Regions from separate parts of the Variovorax sp. 22077 genome, predicted to be linked through region 3. Evidence: predicted binding sites of a transcription regulator. Region 3 holds the regulator's gene; each other region holds the start of a gene.
What was found. Region 3 encodes sigma-54, which starts transcription at its own class of promoters, with help from an activator protein. Its sites were predicted from a motif close to TGGCANGNAANCTGCTTT; they were not measured.
Positions count from the first base shown of each region.

Region 1 (7,090 bases), on a different contig from region 3:
ATTCACGCGCTCCACGGCCCACAGCAAGTTGCGGAAGACGGCCTCGCCGGTGTTGGCGAAGGGCCCGCTCATGCTTTCGATGAGTGCGAGCCGGATGGGCGCGACAGGCGCCGAAGCCGCGGCCTGCGCAAGCCCCGCGAAGGGCTTCGCGCATAGCGCCAGCGCCGCGAATTTCAAGGTCTCGCGGCGCAAATTAAAGGGGGGATGCATTGTCTTGAAACGCGTGCCGCTGCGCCTAGATGAGGTCTCAAGCGGCACTCACGATGGAACGGCCGCGCAGTGTAAGGGACACACATTCCTTGTCCCCATTGTGTTCACTCAGGAGTTCTCACATGTTTTTCGCCCCCACCCTTCGCACCGCCCGCTTCGCACCCCGCGCCTATGACCGTTCGTTCGAACGCTTCGTGAACGAAGCCTTCGCCGGTGCACGCCGCTCGCCGCTCGTGGAGCAGGACGACAAGAGCTGGACCCTCTCGCTCGACGTGCCAGGATTCGCGCGCGAAGACCTCGCCATCAGCATCGAAGGCGCCGTGCTGCGCATCGAGAGCAAGGCCGAAGCCAAGCGCCAGTTCAAGGCTGCCTACGAGCTGCCGCAGGACATCGACGTGGCCGCCAGCGAAGCGAAGCTCGAGAACGGCGTGCTCACGCTGAAGCTCGGCAAGCTGGTGCCAGTGAGCCAGGCGACTCAGTTGCAAATCAACTAATCAGGCTTAAGCCCACAAGAGGAAAATGTTAGTAAGGCTCGTTTTTTGACATTAAACGAGCACCTTATTCACAATAGCGCTGGATTAACGTCACATGATGTGACGTTTTTTTAGAACTTTCTTCTTCGTGGGCGTCTTGTAAACGCACTGAGTTCCCGACGGTGCGGTTCGGGTGCCCCTTCAAGGCACCATGAAAACTCATCTCCAGCCCGCCAGTCCCGACGAACGGTCCGACACGCTCCTGGTTTTCCTGCCGGGTGCGTACCTCAAACCCGACGAATTCGAGCGCGAAGGCTTCATTGCCGCCGTGCGCGAACGCCACCTTGCAGCCGATGCGCTGCTGGTGGACGCGGACGTGTCCTACTACTACGAGCAGACGCTGTGCGACAGCCTGCACACCGATGTCATCGAACCGCAGCGCGCCAAGGGCTACAAGTCGATCTGGCTAGTGGGCATTTCGATCGGCGGCTTCGGCGCGCTGATCCACGAACTGGCGCGCCCGGGCTCGGTGGACGGCATCGTGGCGCTCGCGCCCTACCTTGGCCGGCGCGTGCTCGGCGCGGAGATCAAGAAGGCCGGCGGCCTGCGCGCCTGGCAGGCGCCCACCGGGCCGCAGCCCGACGAGGAGCCGGACCGCAAGCTGTGGCCCTTCTTCCAGCAGTACCTGTCGGCCAAGTCGTCGAAGAACCTGCCGCGGCTCTACCTCGGCTTCGGGCTGGAAGACCGTTTCGCTAGCAACCACAAGCTGCTGGCCGATGCCCTGCCGCCCGAGCAGGTCTTCACGACCGAGGGCGGCCACGACTGGCCGCAATGGCGTCAGCTCTGGCGCAACGTGCTGGAAGTTCTGCCGCTGCCCGCACTCGGCAGGCCGTCGAAGCAAACGATTACGCAGTCTCCGGTAGCGGCTGATCAGGCACCGAAAGCGACGCCATGGGCCATCGCGGTCTGACGTCGAAGGCATAGCGCTCGCTCGCCTGCGACAGCCCCGACTGCAGTCGCATCGCGGCGGCCATCGCGATCATGGCGCCGTTGTCGGTGCACAGGTGCAGCTCGGGGTAGTGCACCCGCACCTTGCGCTTCGCGCAAGCCGCATTCAACTGCTCGCGCAGGCTCCTGTTGGCGCCCACGCCGCCGGCCACCACCAGCCGCTTGAGGCCGGTCTGCTCCAGCGCCGCGAGCGACTTCTTCAGAAGCACTTCGACGATGGCCGCCTGCGTCGACGCCGCCAGGTCGGCCTTTCGCGGCTCGAGTTCTTCGCCCAGCTTCTTTGCCTGCGTGAGCACCGCCGTCTTCAGGCCGGCGAAGGAAAAGTCGAGATCGCCGCTGTGCAGCAGCGGCCGTGGAAGCTTGAAGGCCGCTGCATCGCCGCCTTCGGCCAGCTTCGCGAGCCAAGGACCGCCGGGGTACGGCAAGCCCATGAGCTTGGCGCTCTTGTCGAAGGCCTCGCCGGCCGCGTCGTCGATGGTTTCGCCCAGCAGCTCGTAGCGACCCACGCCGTCCACCCGCATCAGCTGCGTATGGCCGCCGGACACCAGCAGCGCGACGAACGGAAATTCCGGCGGATCGGCACTCAGGAACGGCGACAGCAGATGCCCTTCGAGGTGATGCACCCCGAGCACCGGCTTGCCCAGCGCCACGCCCAGTGCGCAGGCCACGCCCGCCCCCACCAGCAGTGCGCCCGCGAGGCCAGGCCCGCGCGTATACGCCACCACGTCGATCTCTTCGAGCGAGCGGCCGGCTTCGGCCATGACCGTCTCGGTCAGCGGCAGCACGCGCCGGATGTGGTCGCGGCTGGCCAGCTCGGGCACCACGCCGCCGTAGGCCTGGTGCATGGCGATCTGGCTGTGCAGCGCATGCGAACGCAGCACCGGCAGCGCGTTGCCTTGCGACTCGACCAGCGCCACGCCGGTCTCGTCGCAGGATGATTCGATTCCCAACAAGAGCATGCCGCGAGTGTAGGCGGCGGCCCCCGCCCGGCGCCTGCGAAGGGGCAAGCGGCGGCCTTTCCGCGCCCTGGCCTCGACCCGCGAGGCACGGATGTTGCAGCGACACTGAGCAGAGACCGCGCCCCACCATGAAATCCGGATTGAGCTTCCTCATCGCCGCCCGCCGTTGCGAAATCGACGAGCTGGACCGGCTCGCCCGAACCAGCGAGCTGGTGGGCGTGATCGGCCGCCTGGTCCATGCGCTGCAGCGCGAGCGCGGCATGTCGAACATGTTCCTCACCTCGCGTGGCAGCCGCTTCGGCGAGCAGCGCGGCCCGCAGATCGCCGAGTGCCTCGCGCTGGAGCAGGAGGTGCGCGCGGGTTTCGACCAGCTCGAAGCCGACAACTACCACCGCGGCGCCGACGCGAGCAACAACGCGCGCCTGTTCAGCCGCATCGCCTGGGTGCTGCCGGGCCTGGATGCCCTGCCCGCCCTGCGCCGCCGCGTCGACGCGCTCGCGCTCAAGCCGGCCCAGTCCACCGCCGCCTTCGCCAAGCTGATCGCGGGCCTGCTCTCGGTGGTGTTCGAGGCGGCCGACGGTGCCACCGACCCCGAGATATCGCGCCTGCTGGTCGCGATGTTCAACTTCATGCAGGGCAAGGAATTCGCGGGCCAGGAGCGCGCCTTCGGCGCCGCCGCGCTCGCGCTGGGCCGCAGCGACGAGGCACAGCGCCTGCAGTGGCTGCACCTGATCGAATCGCAGGAGCGCTGCTTCCAGGTGTTCACCGAGTTCTCGGGCGAGGCGGTGCTCGCCCTCTGGCGCGAGAGCCAGCCCGACTCGGAAGTGGCCGAGCTCGAGCGCATCCGTCGGCGCGGTGCGTCTTCCGGGCCGGCCGACGTGGCGCTCAGCGAGGCCTGGTTCGACTGCTGCACCCGCCGCATCGACGCCATGAAGACCGTCGAGGAACGCCTCGCCAGCGACCTGCGCGCGCTGTGCGAGCACAAGACCGCGCAGGCACGCAGCGAGCTGCGCGAATACCGCCAGCTACTGGACACGCTCGCACCCCAGGCCGGTGCCCTCTTCTTCGACGATGCCGACGCGCAGGCGGCGGCTCCCGCACAGCTCGGCCGCCACCTGGAGCGCTCGGTGCTCGACATGGTCCGCGAGCAGTCCCAGCGCCTGCAGGCCATGAGCGACGAACTCGAGACGGTGCGCGCCTCGCTCAACGAGCGCAAGCTCGTCGAGCGCGCCAAGGGCCTGCTGATGGCGCACCGCCGCCTCAGCGAGGAAGAGGCGCACAAGATGCTGCGCCAGACCGCCATGAACCAGAAGCGCAGGCTGGTGGACGTGGCCGAGTCGATGCTCGCGATGGCCGACTACCTGCCCATGCTCGACCGCGCACCGCCGCGCTGAAGCAAGCGCCCCACGGGGCGTTCAAGTTGGTGCACCGCACAACAATCGTGCCATCGCCCATCGTCACCCCGAATCGCCCCTCACCCGCGGTCGGCCGCGGATTCATTCGACATACAGCTACCTTCTTGATAGCGGCCGGCGAATCTCGAAGCTGGCACACCGCTTGCATGCACTGAGCGCACAGGTCCTCGATGGACCTTCAGGCAGGCGGCACCCAACGGCGGGTGCTTCCCACCGAACCGGACAAAGGCGTCCCCATCCCGCAAGGGCTCGTTTTCGAGCAGCCCCTGCGCGGTGCGGACGCCTTTTCGTTTTTGTCGTTTTCTTTGTTGTTCGTCCTCAACCGGAGCCCCGCGCCATGACCGACCTGCTCAAAACCCGCCTCAGCCGACGCCGCGTCCTGCAAGCCGCCGCCGTCGGTGCCGTCGGCATCGACCCCGCCCTGCGCGCGGCCGTCTGGGCCCAGGGCTCCGACAAGCCCGAGAAGGAAGAAGTGAAGATCGGCTTCATCCCGCTCACCGACTGCGCCAGCGTGGTGATGGCCTCGGTGCTGGGGATCGACAAGAAGTACGGCGTGAAGATCGTGCCCAGCAAGGAAGCCAGCTGGGCCAGCGTGCGCGACAAGCTGGCCAACGGCGAGCTCGACTTCGCCCACGTGCTCTATGGCCTGATCTACGGCATGCACCTGGGCCTGAGCGGCCCGAAGAAGGACATGGCCGTGCTCATGACCCTCAACAACAACGGCCAGGCCATCACGCTGTCGAAAAAGCTGGCCGACAAGGGCGCGGTCGACGCCGCATCGCTCGCCAAGCTCATCGCCAGCGAAAAGCGCGAATACACCTTCGCGCAGACCTTCCCCACCGGCACGCACGCCATGTGGCTCTACTACTGGCTCGCATCGGCCGGCATCGATCCGTTCAAGGACGTGAAGAACATCACCGTGCCGCCTCCGCAGATGGTCGCCAACATGCGCGTGGGCAACATGGACGGCTACTGCGTGGGCGAACCCTGGGGCCAGCGCGCGATCATGGACGGCATCGGCATCACCGCCATCACCACGCAGGACATCTGGAAGGACCACCCCGAGAAGGTGCTGGGCACCACGGCCGACTTCGCGAAGAAGTACCCCAACACCGCGCGCGCCGTGACGGCGGCCATCCTCGAAGCCGGCAAGTGGATCGACACCGGCCTGCAGAACAAGAACAAGATGGCCGAGACCATCGCCGACAAGAGCTACGTCAACACCAGCGTGGACGCCATCAACCAGCGCATCCTGGGCCGCTACACCAACGGCCTGGGCAAGAGCTGGGACGACCCCAACCACATGAAGTTCTACAACGGCGGCGCCGTGAACTTCCCCTACCTCTCCGACGGCATGTGGTTCCTCACGCAGCACAAGCGCTGGGGCCTGCTGAAGGAGCACCCCGACTACCTGAAGGTGGCCACCGAGATCAACCGCATCGACATCTACAAGCAGGCCGCCGCCGCCACGCAGACGCCGGTGCCCAAGGACGCGATGCGCAGCAGCAAGCTCTTCGACGGCTCCGTCTGGGACGGCAAGGACCCGAAGAAGTACGCCGACTCCTTCAAGCTCCATGCATAAGGAGAACGACATGGTCAGCGCAGTCTTCCATTCGCCGCTGGATACATCTCTCCCCGTCCCGCGCGCGGGAGAGAGCCGCGCCCAGGCGGCCCCTCACCCCGGCCTTCTTCCCGCGACAGAGAAGCAGGAGAAGGAGCAAGGGCAGCGCACGCCCATCGACCTGCGCGCCTTCTGGATGCGCGTGCTGCCGCCACTGGCAGGCTTCGGCCTGCTGCTGCTGATCTGGGAGGTGGTGGCCATGAAGAGCACCACGGGCTTCCCCACGCCGATGGCCACCTGGCAGCAGGCGGTGACGGTGTTCAGCGACCCGTTCTACAGCAAGGGCCCCAACGACCAGGGCGTGGGCTGGAACGTGCTCTCCTCGCTGCAGCGCGTGGCATTGGGCTTCGGCCTCGCGGCGCTGGTCGGCATTCCGGCCGGCTTCGCCATCGGGCGCTTCGAGTTCCTCTCGCGCATGTTCAACCCGCTGATCAGCCTGCTGCGCCCGGTCTCGCCGCTGGCCTGGCTGCCCATCGGCCTGCTGGTGTTCAAGGGCGCCAACCCGGCCGCGATCTGGACCATTTTCATCTGCTCGATCTGGCCGATGATCATCAACACCGCAGTGGGCGTGCAGCGCGTGCCCACCGACTACATGAATGTGGCCAAGGTGCTGAACCTCAGCGAGTGGAAGATCCTCACCAAGATCCTCTTCCCCGCCGTGCTGCCCTACATGCTGACCGGCGTGCGGCTGGCCGTGGGCACCGCCTGGCTGGTGATCGTGGCGGCGGAGATGCTCACCGGCGGCGTCGGCATCGGCTTCTGGGTGTGGGACGAGTGGAACAACCTCAACGTCGCCAACATCATCATCGCGATCTTCGTGATCGGCATCGTGGGCCTGGTGCTGGAGTTCGCGCTCATCAAGCTGGCGACGGCCTTCACTTTCGAAGAGGTCAAGCACTGAAATCGGGATCGGACAGCCGTACGCGAAGGGCGCGAAGGATTCGCGAAATTCGCCAAAGGAAATTCGAGAAGGACTTTCCCGGCTGTTCTTTCGCGACCTTCGCGAATCCTTCGCGTCCCCTGCGTCCTGCCCCGAATCCTTTTCTGCGAGAACACACCATGAACGACACCAAGTACATCGAGATCCACGGCGTCGAGCAAGCGTTCAAGACGCCCAAGGGCCGCTTCGTCGCGCTGCGCGACGTGAACCTGAACGTGGCCAAGGGCGAGTTCATCACGCTCATCGGCCATTCGGGCTGCGGCAAGTCGACGCTGCTGAACCTGATCGCGGGGCTCACCACGCCCACGCAGGGTTCGCTGCTGTGCGCCAACAAGGAGATCAAGGGTCCGGGCCCCGAGCGCGCGGTGGTGTTCCAGAACCACTCGCTGCTGCCCTGGCTCACCTGCTTCGAGAACGTGTACCTCGCGGTCGAGCGCGTGTTCGCGGCAACGGAGAACAAGACC
Region 1 is NZ_JBQEQC010000020.1:69,817-76,906, reverse strand. Features, by position in the region: gene ACTJLF_RS25235 (branched-chain amino acid ABC transporter substrate-binding protein) at 1-210, opposite strand, end outside; gene ACTJLF_RS25230 (Hsp20/alpha crystallin family protein) at 333-704, shown strand; gene ACTJLF_RS25225 (alpha/beta hydrolase-fold protein) at 895-1,653, shown strand; gene tsaD (tRNA (adenosine(37)-N6)-threonylcarbamoyltransferase complex transferase subunit TsaD) at 1,589-2,650, opposite strand; gene ACTJLF_RS25215 (nitrate- and nitrite sensing domain-containing protein) at 2,779-4,044, shown strand; gene ACTJLF_RS25210 (CmpA/NrtA family ABC transporter substrate-binding protein) at 4,403-5,647, shown strand; gene ntrB (nitrate ABC transporter permease) at 5,658-6,587, shown strand; gene ACTJLF_RS25200 (ABC transporter ATP-binding protein) at 6,746-7,090, shown strand, end outside.
Region 1: a site for sigma-54 is predicted at 4,197-4,214, ahead of ACTJLF_RS25210 (CmpA/NrtA family ABC transporter substrate-binding protein). Genes of this name have one in related genera too.

Region 2 (7,090 bases), on a different contig from region 3:
GATTCGCTGGTGAGCTGAGGGGCGGGTCGAGAAGCTCTTCTTCTTTTTCTTCTTCTACTTCTAGGCAGCCCCGCGCAGCGCCCTTCGGTACTGCACCGCCTCCGCCAGGTGCCCGACCTGCACCGCCTCCGACCCCGCCAGATCCGCAATCGTGCGCGCCACCTTCAGCGCCCGGTGCGTGCTGCGCGCGGACCATCCGAGCTTGGCGGCGGCGTTGAACATGAATGCGCGGGCCGTGTCGTCGAGGGCCGCGTGGCGGTCGATGGCCGCGCCGTGCAGCGACTGGTTGGCGTGGCCCTGGCGCTGCATCGCGCGCTCGCGCGCGGCGACGACGCGTTCGCGGATGCTGTCGGTCGATTCGCCCGCAGGCGCTTCGAGCAGCAGCTGGGCCGAGACCGGCGGCACTTCGATGTGCAGGTCGATGCGGTCGAGCAACGGGCCGCTGAGCTTTCCCTGGTAGCGCGAGACCTGTTCCGGCGTGCAGCGGCAGGGCCGTGCCGAGGAGCCGAGATAGCCGCAGGGGCAGGGGTTCATCGCGGCGACGAGCTGGAAGCGCGCGGGGAATTCGGCGCGCTGCGCGGCGCGCGCGATGGTGATCGTGCCGGTCTCCAGCGGCTCGCGCAGCGCTTCGAGGGCGGATCGGGCGAACTCGGGGAATTCGTCGAGGAAGAGGACGCCATGGTGCGCGCGCGAGATTTCCCCGGGGCGCGGCGGCGAGCCTCCGCCGACCAGCGCCACGGCACTCGCAGTGTGGTGCGGCGCGCAGGTAGGCCTCACGCGCCAGCGCTGCGTCGCGAAGCGCCCGCCCAGGCTGGCCACTGCGGCGCTCTCCAGTGCCTCGTCAATCTGCATCGCGGGCAGCAGGCCGGCGAAGCGCTGGGCCAGCATCGACTTGCCCGAGCCGGGCTCGCCCACCATCAGCAGGCTGTGGCCGCCCGCCGCGGCGATCTCGAGCACGCGCTTGACGCCGGTATGGCCCTTGACTTCGGCCAGGTCGGCGTAGCGGGGTGGCGCCACGTCGGGCGCGGCGTGGATGCGGGCCCAGCCGTCGTCCGCGGTGTCGGGCAGCTGGGAGGCTTCCTCGTCGGTCGCCACGAACTGGCGCACCACGTCCAGCAGGTGCTTCGCGCCGTAGACCTCGCCGCCCGGCACCAGGGCCGCCTCCAGCGCACTCTCCAGGGGCAGCACCAGCCGGGTCGCGACGCCGCGCGTGTGCAGGGCGAGCGCCATGGCCAGGGCGCCGCGGACGGGCCGCAGCTCACCCGACAGCGAGAGCTCGCCGGCGAACTCGTGGCCGGCGAGCTTCGCGTCGTCGATCTGGCCGCTGGCGGCGAGGATGCCCAGCGCGATGGGCAGGTCGAAGCGCCCGGAGTCCTTCGGCAGGTCGGCCGGCGCGAGGTTGACCGTGATGCGTTTGTTATTGGGGAATTCCAGCCCCGCGTTCTGGAGCGCAGAGCGCACGCGCTCGCGCGCCTCCTTGACCTCCGTTTCGACCAGTCCGACCAGCGTGAAGCTGGGCAAACCGTTCGCCAGATGCACCTCTACCGTGACACTGGCCGCTTCAAGACCCAGCAAGGCGCGGCTTTGCACCAAAGACAGTCCCATTCCTCTCCCTCTCCCCAAGATGGTGCGCACTTTTTGGGCGTTCCCGCGGTGGTGCGGCGCACCGTGCATCTGCAACCACTCGCAACAGGTGTTGTAACGATTTGGCTCTCAACCACGACGTGGGGGCGGTTGCGAGAGGAGGCATTCGTGCACTTTGGCACGCTCCCTGCTTTGAACCCCTCGGTCCCACAACACACCTTCGAGGAGTTCCCTGATGACGCACCGTACCGCCGCCCAGGCGCTGATCGTTCTGGCCACCGCATTGACCGCGTCCGGCGCGGCCCTGGCGCAGACTGCAACGACCGACGCCGCAGCAGCACCGGCTGCGGCACCCGCACCGAACCTCACGGGCAACGTGTCGATCACCACGAACTACAAGTTCCGTGGCCAGGACCAGGACATGATCGGCAAGAACGACTACGCCAAGACCAAGGGCTTCAAGCCCGCCATCCAGGGCGGCCTGGACTACGCCTTCGGCGACAGCGGCTTCTACGTCGGCAACTGGAACTCCAGCGTCAACTGGCTCAAGGGCAACAGCATCGAGATGGACGTCTACGGCGGCTACAAGTTCAAGGCCGGCCCGTTGGACATGGACGTCGGTGCGCTCACCTACATCTACCCGGGCAACTCCTCGGGCAACACCACCGAGCTGTACGTCGGCGCCACCTACGCGAACGACAGCTTCGGCTCCTTCACCGCCAAGTACTCGCACACCGTGTCGAAGGACTACTTCGGCTACGCAGGCAACAAGGCCGGCTCGGGCCTGAAGGGCACGAACACGGGCTACCTGAACCTGTCGTACAGCAAGGAGATCGTGCCCAAGGTCACGCTGAAGGCTGCCGTGGGCTTCACCAACATGTCCAGCGACATCCGCAGCCTGGGCTACAAGAGCTACGTCGACTACAACATCGGCGCGAGCTACGACTTCGGCAACGGCCTGTCGCTGACCGGCTCGGTCCAGGGCGCCAACAAGAAGAACTCGTACCTCGCGGTGAGCAACCCGGGCGTCGACTTCGGCTTCGGCACCTTCGGCACGACCTACTACTCGCCGAACAAGGCCCGCTTCATCGTCACGCTGACGAAGACGCTGTAAGCCATACAACAACGAGGCGTGGCCCAAGCTGCCGCGCCACTTCATTTCCATCCGAAGGAGAAAACTCATGAAGCTGGTCACAGCCATCATCAAACCGTTCAAGCTCGACGAAGTGCGCGAAGCGCTGTCGGCCATCGGCGTGCAGGGGATCACCGTCACCGAGGTGAAGGGTTTCGGCCGCCAGAAGGGCCACACGGAGCTCTACCGCGGCGCTGAATACGTGGTCGACTTCCTGCCCAAGGTCAAGATCGAAGCGGCCGTCTCCGACGACCTCGTCGATCGCGTGATCGAGGCGGTGGAAGGCGCTGCGCGCACCGGCAAGATCGGCGACGGCAAGATCTTCGTCTACAACCTCGAACAGGTCGTTCGCATCCGCACCGGCGAAACGGGCCGCGAAGCCCTCTGATCGAGTCCTGGCCCGAAAGAACAACGACTATGAAAAAACTGCTTGTCTCTCTTGCGCTCGGCTTGAGCGTGTTGGCTGCCGGTACCACCGGCTTCGCGCAGACTCCCGCCGCGGCAACCGCCGAGGCTCCGGCCGCGTCGGCACCCGCTGCCGCCGCGCCCGCCCCGGCTGCTGCTCCCGCAGCGGCAGCCCCGGCCGCCGCCGATGCAGCTCCTGCTGCGCCCGCCGCGGCCCCCGCTCCGAAGATCGACTCCGGCGACACCGCCTGGATGCTGACTTCGACCCTTCTCGTGATCCTGATGACCATCCCCGGCCTCGCGCTGTTCTATGGCGGCCTGGGCCGCTCGAAGAACATGCTGTCGGTGCTGATGCAGGTCTTCGTGATCTTCTCGCTGATCAGCATCCTGTGGGCCGTCTACGGCTACAGCCTGGCCTTCTCGGGTGACGGCAACTTCTTCGGAGGATTCGACAAGATCTTCATGAAGGGCATCACGCAGGAGACCTTCGGCGCGCTGACCACGATTCCCGAATACGTGTTCGTCGCCTTCCAGGGCACCTTCGCGGCCATCACCGTGGCGCTGATCGTCGGCGCCTTCGCGGAGCGCGCCAAGTTCTCGGCCGTGCTGCTGTTCTCGGTGCTGTGGTTCACCTTCAGCTACGTGCCGATCGCCCACATCGTGTGGGGCGGCGGCCTGCTGGGCAAGGACGGCGCTCTGGACTTCGCCGGCGGCACCGTGGTGCACATCAACGCCGGTGTGGCCGGCCTGGTCGGCGCCTACATGGTCGGCAAGCGCGTCGGCTACGGCAAGGAAGCCTTCACGCCTCACTCGCTCACGCTCACCATGGTCGGCGCTTCGCTGCTGTGGGTCGGCTGGTTCGGCTTCAACGCCGGCTCGGCCGGTGCTGCCAACGCCGTCGCCGGCCTGGCCTTCGTGAACACGGTGCTCGCCACCGCCGCCGCGGCCCTGTCGTGGATCCTGGGCGAGAGCCTGCACAAGGGCAAGGCCTCGATGCTGGGTGCAGCATCCGGTGCCGTCGCCGGCCTGGTGGCCGTCACGCCCGCCGCCGGCTTCGTCGGCCCGATGGGTTCGATCGTGCTGGGCCTGCTGGCCGGCCTGGTCTGCCTGTGGGGCGTGGGCGGCCTGAAGCGCATGCTCGGTGCCGACGACGCGTTCGACGTGTTCGGCGTCCACGGCGTGGGCGGTATCCTCGGTGCCATCCTGACCGGCGTGTTCGCTGCCAAGGGCCTCGGCGGCACCGGCGGCGCGACCCCCGACACCTTCGCGATGGGCGCACAGGTCTGGATCCAGATCAAGAGCGTGCTGCTCACGATCGTGTGGTCTGGCGTCGTGGCCTTCATCGCCTACAAGATCGCCGACCTGACCCTCGGCCTGCGTGTGTCGGAAGAAGAAGAGCGCGAAGGCCTCGACATCTCCTCGCACGGCGAGACCGCATACAACAGGTAAACCCCCAGGCTTCGCGACTTCGTGTCGCGCGCGCCTTCCCCCTTGCAGGGGGCAACACCAGCGGCCCGGCAAAGCCGGTTCCGCGGTGTTCCCCGACTGAAGAAAAAGTTTCAAGCGAGGTCTCCTTTGGATGTTCAGCCCGCGAGCGCTTCGGCGCCAGCGGGCTTTTTTTTGTCCGGGGCCCCGGCGGGCGGGAGCAAAATCTCGCCACCATGTGGACCTCCATCGAAGACAGCCTCTGCGAGCTCGGCGAATCGCCGTTCTGGCATCCCGAAGAACGATCGCTCTACTGGCTCGACATTCCGGGCCGTGCAGTGCTGCGCACGCGCGGCGAGATCGGGTCGCCGGGCGCGAAGGTCGAGCGCTGGCCCCTGCCCACCGAACCCGGCTGCATGGCGCCCGCGCGCAGCGGCGGCCTGGTGATCGCGCTGCGCGACGGCATCTACCGTGCGCGCGAATGGGGTGGCGAGCTGGCCGCGATGGCGCGCGTCGAGCACGACGTGCGCACCATGCGCTTCAACGACGGCAAGTGCGACCCGCTGGGCCGCTTCTGGGGCGGCTCGCTCAACGAGGCGAAGGACCGCGCCAACGCCGCGCTCTATTGCTTCGACGCGCGCCCCGGCACAGGCGTCTCGCCCACGCTCACGCAGATGGCCAACGAGTCCACCACCGCCAACGGCCTGGCCTTCTCGCCCGATGCGCGCACCCTCTACTGGGCCGACACCGCCGCGCACGTGGTCTGCGCATGGGACTGGGATGCCGAGGCCAACTCGCTCTCGCACGCCCGCGTGTTCCACCAGTTCGACGCCAAGCCCGAGGGCTGGACCGTCGATGCGCCGCTGGGCTACCAGGGCCGCCCCGACGGCGCCACCGTCGACGCGCAGGGCCACTACTGGGTCGCCATGTTCGAAGGCGCGCAGCTGCTGCGCTTCGCGCCCACGGGCGAGATCGTCGCCGCGGTGCCCGTGCCCGTGCAGTGCCCGACCATGCCCTGCTTCGGCGACGACGACCTGAAGACGCTGTTCGTCACCAGCGGCCGCAAGGGCAGGCCCGCCGCCGAGATCGCGCAGCGGCCCGCCTCGGGCACGGTGATCTCGATGCGCGTCGACACGCCCGGGCTGCCGGTCAGCTTCTTCGAAGACTGAGCCGAGCCGAACCGAGAACGCAGCACCGGCGCCACGCATGGCCCTGCAGCACATCCCGCCGATCCAGTGCCTGCTGACCTTCGAGGCCGTGGCGCGCCTGCGCCATGCGGGCCGCGCGGCCGACGAGCTGTGCGTCACGCCCAGCGCTGTGAGCCACCGCATCCGGCAGCTCGAATCGCATGTCGGCTTCAAGCTCTTCGGCCGCGGCGACTTCAGCCTCACGGCCGACGGTGCTGCCTATCTCGCGAACGTGCGAACGGGGCTCGCGGCGCTGCAGGCCACGCCCCTGGGCGGCAGTGCCGCGCAGCGCGCCACGCGGCTGCGCATCGCGGTCACCCCCACCTTCAGCCGGCAGTTCCTCATGCCGAGGCTGGAGCTGTTCCGCAACATCTATCCCGACATCGAGCTGGTGCTGCAGGTGTCGATCCCGCTGCTCGACGTGACGGCCGAGCAGGCCGACCTCGAGGTGCGCTACGGCCCCGGCGGCTATGCCGACTGCGAGCACCGGCTGCTGATCGAAGAGCAGGTGGTGCCCGCCTGCAGCCCGAGCTACCTCAACGAGTTCGGCCCCTTCACGGGCTTTCGCAGCGCGGCCGAGATCGCAGCCGCGCGCCTGATCCGCAGCCCGCTCGAACCCTGGGGCACCTGGTTCGCCAGTTGCGGCATCGACCAGCCCGAGCCCGCCATCGGCTCGCAGTTCAACGACCTGGGGCTGATGTACGACGCGGCCGCGAGCGGCTTCGGCGTGGCGCTGGTGCGGCAGAAGCTGGGTGCGGAGTGGTTCGAGTCGGGGCGGCTGGTGGCGCTGTCCGACCAGGCGGTGGTCTCGCCGCACCGGCACTACATCTGCTGGCAGCCGGGCACGCTGGAGCGCTGGGAGTGCGCGGCTTTCGCCGACTGGCTGGGGCAGAGCCTGCGCTGAACCGGACAGCCGGCGCGAAGTTCTTTCAAGCTGCCGGCGAAAAACCATCAACCCGGCTCGGCCGGAATGTCCGTAGAGTGCGGTAAACACGAGACATCCCGCGAGCAAGAAATAAAGAAAGAGGCCGCCGCATGAACGCGCCGCTGACCCCCACGCAACACGATTCGCTACAGAAAACGGAGCGCCAGTCGCAGATCGTGCGAGCGCTGCAGCCTCACCTGCCGGCCCACGCGCTGATCTGGCACGACGAGGACACCACCCCCTACGAGTGCGACGGCCTCACCGCCTACCGCGCCCGCCCGCTGGTGGTGGCCCTGCCCGAGACCGAGGCGCAGGTGGCCGCCGTGCTCAAGACCTGCCACCAGCTCGGCGTGCCGGTGGTGGCGCGCGGCGCGGGCACCGGACTCTCTGGCGGCGCCATGCCGCACACCATGGGCGTGACGCTGTCGCTCG
Region 2 is NZ_JBQEQC010000011.1:101,769-108,858, forward strand. Features, by position in the region: gene ACTJLF_RS17410 (hypothetical protein) at 1-18, shown strand, start outside; gene ACTJLF_RS17415 (YifB family Mg chelatase-like AAA ATPase) at 61-1,605, opposite strand; gene ACTJLF_RS17420 (TorF family putative porin) at 1,820-2,698, shown strand; gene glnK (P-II family nitrogen regulator) at 2,766-3,104, shown strand; gene ACTJLF_RS17430 (ammonium transporter) at 3,134-4,570, shown strand; gene ACTJLF_RS17435 (SMP-30/gluconolactonase/LRE family protein) at 4,783-5,715, shown strand; gene ACTJLF_RS17440 (LysR substrate-binding domain-containing protein) at 5,753-6,637, shown strand; gene ACTJLF_RS17445 (FAD-linked oxidase C-terminal domain-containing protein) at 6,769-7,090, shown strand, end outside.
Region 2: a site for sigma-54 is predicted at 1,761-1,778, ahead of ACTJLF_RS17420 (TorF family putative porin). Genes of this name have one in related genera too.

Region 3 (7,090 bases):
GCGCGGCGCGCGGCAGCCGCTGGCCGTGGCGCAGGAGGCCGGCGATCCGGCGCAGCGCCTGCAGGGACGCGGCAGGCGCACCTTCCTGCTGGGCCTGGCCACGCAGGTGAGCAACCCGAAGACGGCCGTGGTCTACGCGAGCATCTTCGCGGCCTTCCTGCCGCGCGAGGTGCCGCTGGTGCTGGCGCTCGCCGTGCCGGCGGTCATCTTCTGCATCGAGACGGGCTGGTACTCGATCGTGGCGCTGGCGCTCTCGTCGGCGGCGCCGCGTTCGGCCTACCTGCGCTACAAGGTCTGGATCGACCGGGCGGCAGGCGGCGTGATGGGACTGCTGGGCCTGCGGCTCGTGTGGTCGGCCGTGCGCGGCACCTGAGGCTGCGCGGCTACAGGAGGCTCTCCGGCGTCAGCGGGGCCAGTATCTCGAGCATGGTCCGGTCCCAGAAGCGGGAATCGGGCTCCTCGGTCAGCACCGTGAGCCTGCCGGCATCGTCGCTGACCCATTCGATGCGCGACTCGTTGCTGCCCTCGGCGAAGCGCAGCCTATAGGCGCCCTGCTGCTTGAGCACGTCGATGAGCTTCAGCGCCTGCTGGGCCATCTCGGGGCTGCGGATGAAAAGGCCGATCTCGGTGTTGTGCGTTTCCGAGCGCGGGTCGAAGTTCATCGAGCCGACGAACAGAATGCGCCGGTCGATCACCGCCGACTTGGCATGCAGCCTGCCCACCGAGGTGCCGAAGAGGCCCAGCCTCACGCTGCTGCGGGTGCGGTTGGTGCTCAGTTCGTAGAGGTCGGCGCCCAGCTTGAGCATGTCGGGCCGGTAGCGGCGGTAGGCGGTGTGCACCAGCGGCTCGTCGGTGGCGGCGAGCGAGTTGGTGACCACGCTGATCTTCACGTTGCGCCCTCGGATCTCGCGCATCACCTCCAGCCCCGAGGCGCCGGGGATCAGGTAGGGCGAGACGATCGTCACTTCCGAACGCGCGCGCCGCATCTGCTCGACCACGTTGTAGCGCACGCTGTCGACGTCCAGCAGCGGCACGCCGCCATACGAGGCGGTCTTGCCGATCACGCGCTCGGGCGAATCGGCATAGGCTTCGGCGGTGGTCCAGATCAGGCCGAGCTTGCCGGCGTCCAGGTCCTCGGCCATCGGGCTGTAGCCCAGCAGGTCGTTGGGCGCGGGCTTGGGCGGCGGGGGCGTGGTCTCGGGGCCGGTGGCGAGCTCGAAGCGCTGCTGCAGCTCCTCGCGCGAGAGGCTGCTGCCCACGACCGACTGGATCGGCCGCACGTAGACGCTGTTCCAGTACTGGTCGAACAGGCTGCCAAGGCGCGGGACCAGCGCGCCGGTGACGAAGGTGTCGAGGTCGATGAAGTTCTCGCCCGAGGTGCGCCTGAAGTACTGGTTGCCGATGTTGCGCCCGCCCGCCACCGCCATCGCGCCATCGGCGATGAACAGCTTGTTGTGCATGCGGCGGTTGACGCGGCTGAAGTCGAAGAGCGAGGCGGTGAAGCGCTTCAGCAGGCTGCCGCGGCCTGCCGGGAAGGGGTTGAACAGGCGCAGCTCCACGTTGGGCGTGGCGGCCAGGCCCAGCAGCAGCTCGTCCTCGCCGGAGGTATAGAGGTCGTCCATCAAGAGCCGCACGCGCACCCCGCGCTGGGCGGCGTCGCGCAGGGTGCGCAGCAGGTAGCGGCCGGTCTCGTCGTTCTCGATCTGGTAGTACTGCACGTCCAGCGTGCGCTGCGCGCGGCGCGCGAGCTGGATGCGGGTGTCGAAGGCGAAGTCGCCGCCGGGCATCAGGCGGAAGCCGCTCAGGTCGGGGTCGGGCTGGGAGGCCAGCGCGATCCTGCCGAGCGCCGTGTCGGCCGAGACGGCGATGGTCTTGGTGGGCGGGCGCGGGGCCTCGTCGGGCAGCGTGGCGCAGCCCGTGACAAGCAGCACGAGCAGGGCGAACACCGCAGCCACCGTCCAACGCCACGCAAGCCCATTCCAGGAACACCGCGGAACCGGCTCCGCCGGTCCGCAGGTGTTGCCCCCTGCAAGGGGGTTGGCGAAGCGACACGAAGTGCGCATAGCCTGGGGGTGTGCCAGTTACAAGGCTTTGCGCAGGTTGGCGGGCGCGATGCGCAGCGCCTCGCGGTACTTGGCGACGGTGCGGCGCGCGCACTCGATGCCCTGCTCCTTCAGCATCTCGGAGATCTGGCTGTCCGACAGCGGCTTCTTCACGCTCTCGGAGCCGACGAACTGCTTGATGAGCGCGCGCACCGCGGTGCTCGACGCGTTGCCTCCGGTCTCGGTGCCCAGCGCCGAGCCGAAGAAGTACTTGAGCTCGACCGTGCCGAAGGGCGTGGCCATGTACTTGGCGGTGGTCACGCGCGAGATGGTCGATTCGTGCAGGCCCAGCTCGTCGGCGATCTCGCGCAGCACCAGCGGGCGCATGGCGAGCTCGCCGTGCACGAAGTAGCTCTTCTGCCGCTCGACGATGGCGTTGCTCACGCGCAGGATGGTGTCGAAGCGCTGCTGGATGTTCTTGATGAACCAGCGCGCCTCCTGCAACCGCTGCGACAGCGCCTGGCTGCCCTCGCCCTTGTGCGACTTCAGCGCGCCGGCATAGATGTCGTGCACGCGCAGGCGCGGCATCACGTCGGGGTTGAGCATCACGCGGAACTTCACGTTGGTGCCGCGGCCGGTCTTGGTGACGATCACGTCGGGCACGATGACGTTGCGCTCCACGTCGACGAAGCGCCGGCCCGGCTTGGGCTCCAGCCGCGCGATGACCTGCAGCGCCGAGCGCACCAGCTCCTCGCTGCTGCGGGTGAGCGTGGCCAGACGCTTGAAGTCGCGGCGCGCGAGCAGCTCCATGGGCTGCTTGCAGATGGCCAGCGCCGTCTTGCGGACCAGTTCCTCTTCCTCGGTCTCGTCGTCGCTCGCCATGGCGCGCAGCTGGATGCTCAGGCATTCGCCGAGGTCGCGCGCGCCGACGCCGGCGGGCTCCAGGCTCTGCAGCAGGCCCAGCGCCACCTGGAAGTGGTGCACGAGGTCGTCGAATTCGTCGTTGTCGTCACCCGCCAGGCCCGAGGCCAGCGCGGGCAGCGAGTCTTCGAGGTAGCCATCCTCGTTGAGCGACTCGATGAGGAAGCGCAGCGCGGCGCTGTCGCTCTCGTTGAGCCGCAGGCTCAGTGCCTGGCGGTGCAGAAAGGACTGCAGCGACTCCTGGCTGCGCGCGAGCTCGGTGGCATCGGCGCGCTCGTCGTCGCCGGCGTTGTTCTGGCGCGCGGGCGCGTCGCTGCCCCATTCGCTGTCGTCGGGCGCCATGTCGACGGTGCCGTCGCCTTCCCAGTCGGGCTCGCGCTCGGCGATCTCGGCGGCGGGGCCGTCGGCGTCGGCGACTGCCGTGCCTTCCGTGGAAGAAGTCGCGCTGCTGCTGCTCGCGGCCGAGGGGGCGAAGTCGCCCTCGCCGTCGTTGCCATCGCCGCCGTCATCGCGAGGGACCGGCGCGTCGGCGGTGTCGAGCCCGAATTCCTCGCGCACGGCCTCCTCGGCGGTGCGCTCCAGGAACGGGTTCTCGTCGAGCATCTGCTCCACTTCCTGGCTCAGCTCGAGCGTGGAGAGTTGGAGCAGCCTGATCGACTGCTGCAGCTGCGGCGTGAGCGCCAGGTGCTGCGAAACGCGAAGGGACAACCCCTGCTTCATGAGAAGACGGCTCCCCCCGAGGCAGCACGCCGCGCGCCACGCCAGCTCCCTGCCGGGAGCGGACCGGCCGCTTCGGGCGGCCGTGCACACCAGCCCTCGCGAAGGGGCTCCACGCGCATGGCGATCACGCTTGCCGTTGACCCTCGCAACATGATCACATCCGGAAGTGCTCGCCCAGGTACACCCTGCGTACCTCGGCGTTGTCGACGATCTCCGAAGGCGTGCCTTGTGCCAGCACGTGCCCGTCGCTGATGATGAAAGCGTGGTCGCAGATGCCCAGCGTCTCGCGCACGTTGTGGTCGGTGATGAGCACGCCGATGCCGCGCTCCTTCAGGAAGCTGATGATGCGCTGGATCTCGATCACCGCGATCGGGTCGATGCCGGCGAAGGGCTCGTCCAGAAGAATGAAGCGCGGCTGCGTGGCCAGGGCGCGCGCGATCTCGACGCGGCGGCGCTCGCCGCCCGACAGCGCCATCGCGGGCGAATCGCGCAGATGGTCGACGCGCAGGTCGACCAGCAGGTCGGTCAGGCGCTCCTCGATGTGCTCCTTCGACAGGGGAACCAGCCTGCCTTTCGCGTCGGGCTCGCTCTGGAGCTCGAGCACGGCGCGCACGTTCTCCTCGACCGTGAGCTTGCGGAAGATCGAGGCTTCCTGCGGCAGGTAGCTCAGCCCCATGCGGGCGCGGCGGTGGATCGGCATGTGCGCGATCGGCTCGCCGTCGATGGAGATGTCGCCGGCGTCGGCGCGCACCAACCCCACGATCATGTAGAACGAGGTGGTCTTGCCCGCGCCATTCGGCCCGAGCAGCCCGACGACTTCGCCCTTCTGCACGTCGAGCGAGACGTCCTTCACGACGGTGCGGCTGCCGTAGCTCTTCTTCAGGCCGCGCGCGACCAAGCGGCTGCCCGGTGTGCCGCTGGCGTCCTGGGTTCCTGCGGATTCGATCACTTGCGCGTGTCTCCCTGGTCACTGAGCGTGGTGCTCGGGCGCAGGCCGGCGCCGGGAGCCGGGGTGGGCGCCGGCGCAGGGGCCTTGGCACCGCCGGCCGGAGCCGGAGCGCCCGGGGCCGGCGCGGTGGCGGCCTTGGGAGTGAGGATGGTCCGGACGCGGCCGCCAGGGGCCGAGGCGTTGACGGCGGTGTTCGGCGGCACGGTCGAGCCGTTGACGGTGTAGGTGTCGTTGCTCTGGTCGTAGACGATCAGCGCGCCCTGGCTCTCGTCGTTGGGCGTGGCGCCCAGCAGGCGGCGCATGACGGCGTTGCGGATGAACTTGACGTTGTCGGCGCGGCTGTCGTACTCGATGACTTCCGACTCGCCCTCGATCCACTCGTCGGGCGCATTGCGCTTCTGCTTGTAGTAGGCCCGCTTGCCGGGCGCCGCGGTGACCACGCCGTACTGGTAGCCCTCGGCGTCCTGGCGCACGTCCAGCCGCGCGCCGCGGATGATGATCGTGCCCTTCGTCACCAGAACGTTGCCGGTGAACACGCTGGTCTGCTTCAGGTCGTCGTAGCGCATCGCGTCCGACTCGATGTTCATCGGCTTGGAGCGGTCGGCGGTCTCGGCCACGGCGCCCGACGCGAGGCCTGCCAGCAACAGGGCGCCGACGGCCAGCCGGCCGATGCGACGCAGGAAGGAGGTGGTGGGGTGAGAGTGCAATGTCATAGAGGCACGAAACTTGCTCGGCATTGTATGCGGCTGCGTGCTCCTGCCCCGCCCGCACAGATGAAAAAGCCCGCCTAGGCGGGCTTGACTTTCTTCCCGGCTTCATGCCCGAACACGGCGGAACCGGCTTCACCGGGCCGCTGGTGTTGCCCCCTGCAAGGGGGAAGGCGCGCGCGACACGAAGTGCGCGAAGCCTGGGGGTCAGCCCTTCTTGGCCTCGCCGATGAGATAGTTCACGACCTGAAGCACCTTGGTCATGTTGCCGGCGGTCTCGCCGTCGACATACCAGCGGCCGGCCACGGCCATCGCCGGCACGCCCGCCACCTTGTAGGCGTCGGTCAGTTGCGAGGCGCGCTTGGCCTTGCTGGCCACGCCGAAGGAGGTGAAGGTTTCCTTGAACTTGGCGGCGTCCAGGCCGTTGGCGGTGGCCCAAGCGATGATGTTGGCGTCGCCGTTCACGTTCTGGCGCTGCGCGTGGATCGCGTTGAACACCTTCGGCTGGTACTCGTCGACCTTGCCCATGGCTTCGAGCGTGTAGTACAGGCGCTGCTTGGCCTCGACGTCGTTGCCCACGAAGGGAACGGGAATGCGGCGGAAGGAGACTTCCTTCGGGATCGTCTTGAGCCAGGCCTCCAGCGACGGCTCGAAGTCGTTGCAGTGCGGGCAGTTGTACGAGAAGAACTCGACCACCTCGACCTTGCCGGCGGGCGCGTCGACCGGCACGCGCTTGTCGAGCACCAGGTACTCGGAGCCGGCCTTGGGCACACGCGCCTGGGCGTGGGCCGGGTTGACGCCCAGGGACAGCAGCCCGAGCGAGGTTGCGGCCAGCGAAAAGTCACGACGTTTCATTGAAAGAGCTCTCCAGTTATTACGGCAGACTGAGCCGGCGCGCGGCGGGGAGTTCCCCCGCATCCGGCGCGCCCGAGGCTGTGGATGGTGGCGGCAAACGCCGCGCGGCGAAGTTTGGGGGCTATTCGTGTCGGTTGCCGGGCAGATGACGCCGGCTCAGCGCTGCACGCGGACCAGCGCCGAATCCATGCCGCCGCCGTCCAGCCGTTCCTTGAGGCGGTCGGCGTCGTCCTTCTTGTTGAAGGGGCCGGCGCGCACGCGATAGACGGTGCGGCCCGCCTGCTCGCGCTCTGTGACCTTGGCCTCGACGCCCATGAGCGACAGCTTGGCGCGCTGGGCCTCGGCATCCTCGGTGGTGCGGAAGGCGCCGGCCTGCACGAAGTACATGAAGGGATCGGGGCCGGAGCCGCTGCTGCCGGCGTTGCTGCCACTGCTGCTCGGCGCGGCCGACGCGGTGGTCGTGCTGCCGGAGCCGGAGACGCTGCCCGACCGGGCTCGGGCCAGGTCGCCCAGCGGATCGTTCGACGGCGGCAGGGCGTTGGCCTCGGCCGGCACCGGGGCGGTACGCGGCGGCTTGGGCGCCACCACCACGGGCACCGGCGGCGCGGTGCCGGGCGAGGCGCCGCCGGGAGCGGCGGCGGTGTTGCCGGTGGCGGGCTCGCCGGTGATCGGGTTGACCGGGCCTGCCGGGGCGGCCGGCGTCGCCGGCTTGGGCGCGCCGGCCTTGCCGGCCAGCGGCGCGTTCGGGTCCCAGTCGCGGTTCTTGCGGGCCTCGGCCTCGTCCTGCTCGGCGCCGCCGCGCTGCGTCTTGGTCACGAACGGGATCGGCACCTTGGTCACGTAGACCGCGATGCCCAGCGCGACGCCCAGGCCGAGCACCAGCCCGATGATCAGGC
Region 3 is NZ_JBQEQC010000009.1:64,111-71,200, forward strand. Features, by position in the region: gene ACTJLF_RS14885 (LysE family translocator) at 1-373, shown strand, start outside; gene ACTJLF_RS14890 (phospholipase D family protein) at 384-1,946, opposite strand; gene rpoN (RNA polymerase factor sigma-54) at 2,082-3,683, opposite strand; gene lptB (LPS export ABC transporter ATP-binding protein) at 3,838-4,632, opposite strand; gene lptA (lipopolysaccharide transport periplasmic protein LptA) at 4,629-5,345, opposite strand; gene ACTJLF_RS14910 (thiol:disulfide interchange protein DsbA/DsbL) at 5,547-6,194, opposite strand; gene ACTJLF_RS14915 (SPOR domain-containing protein) at 6,351-7,090, opposite strand, start outside.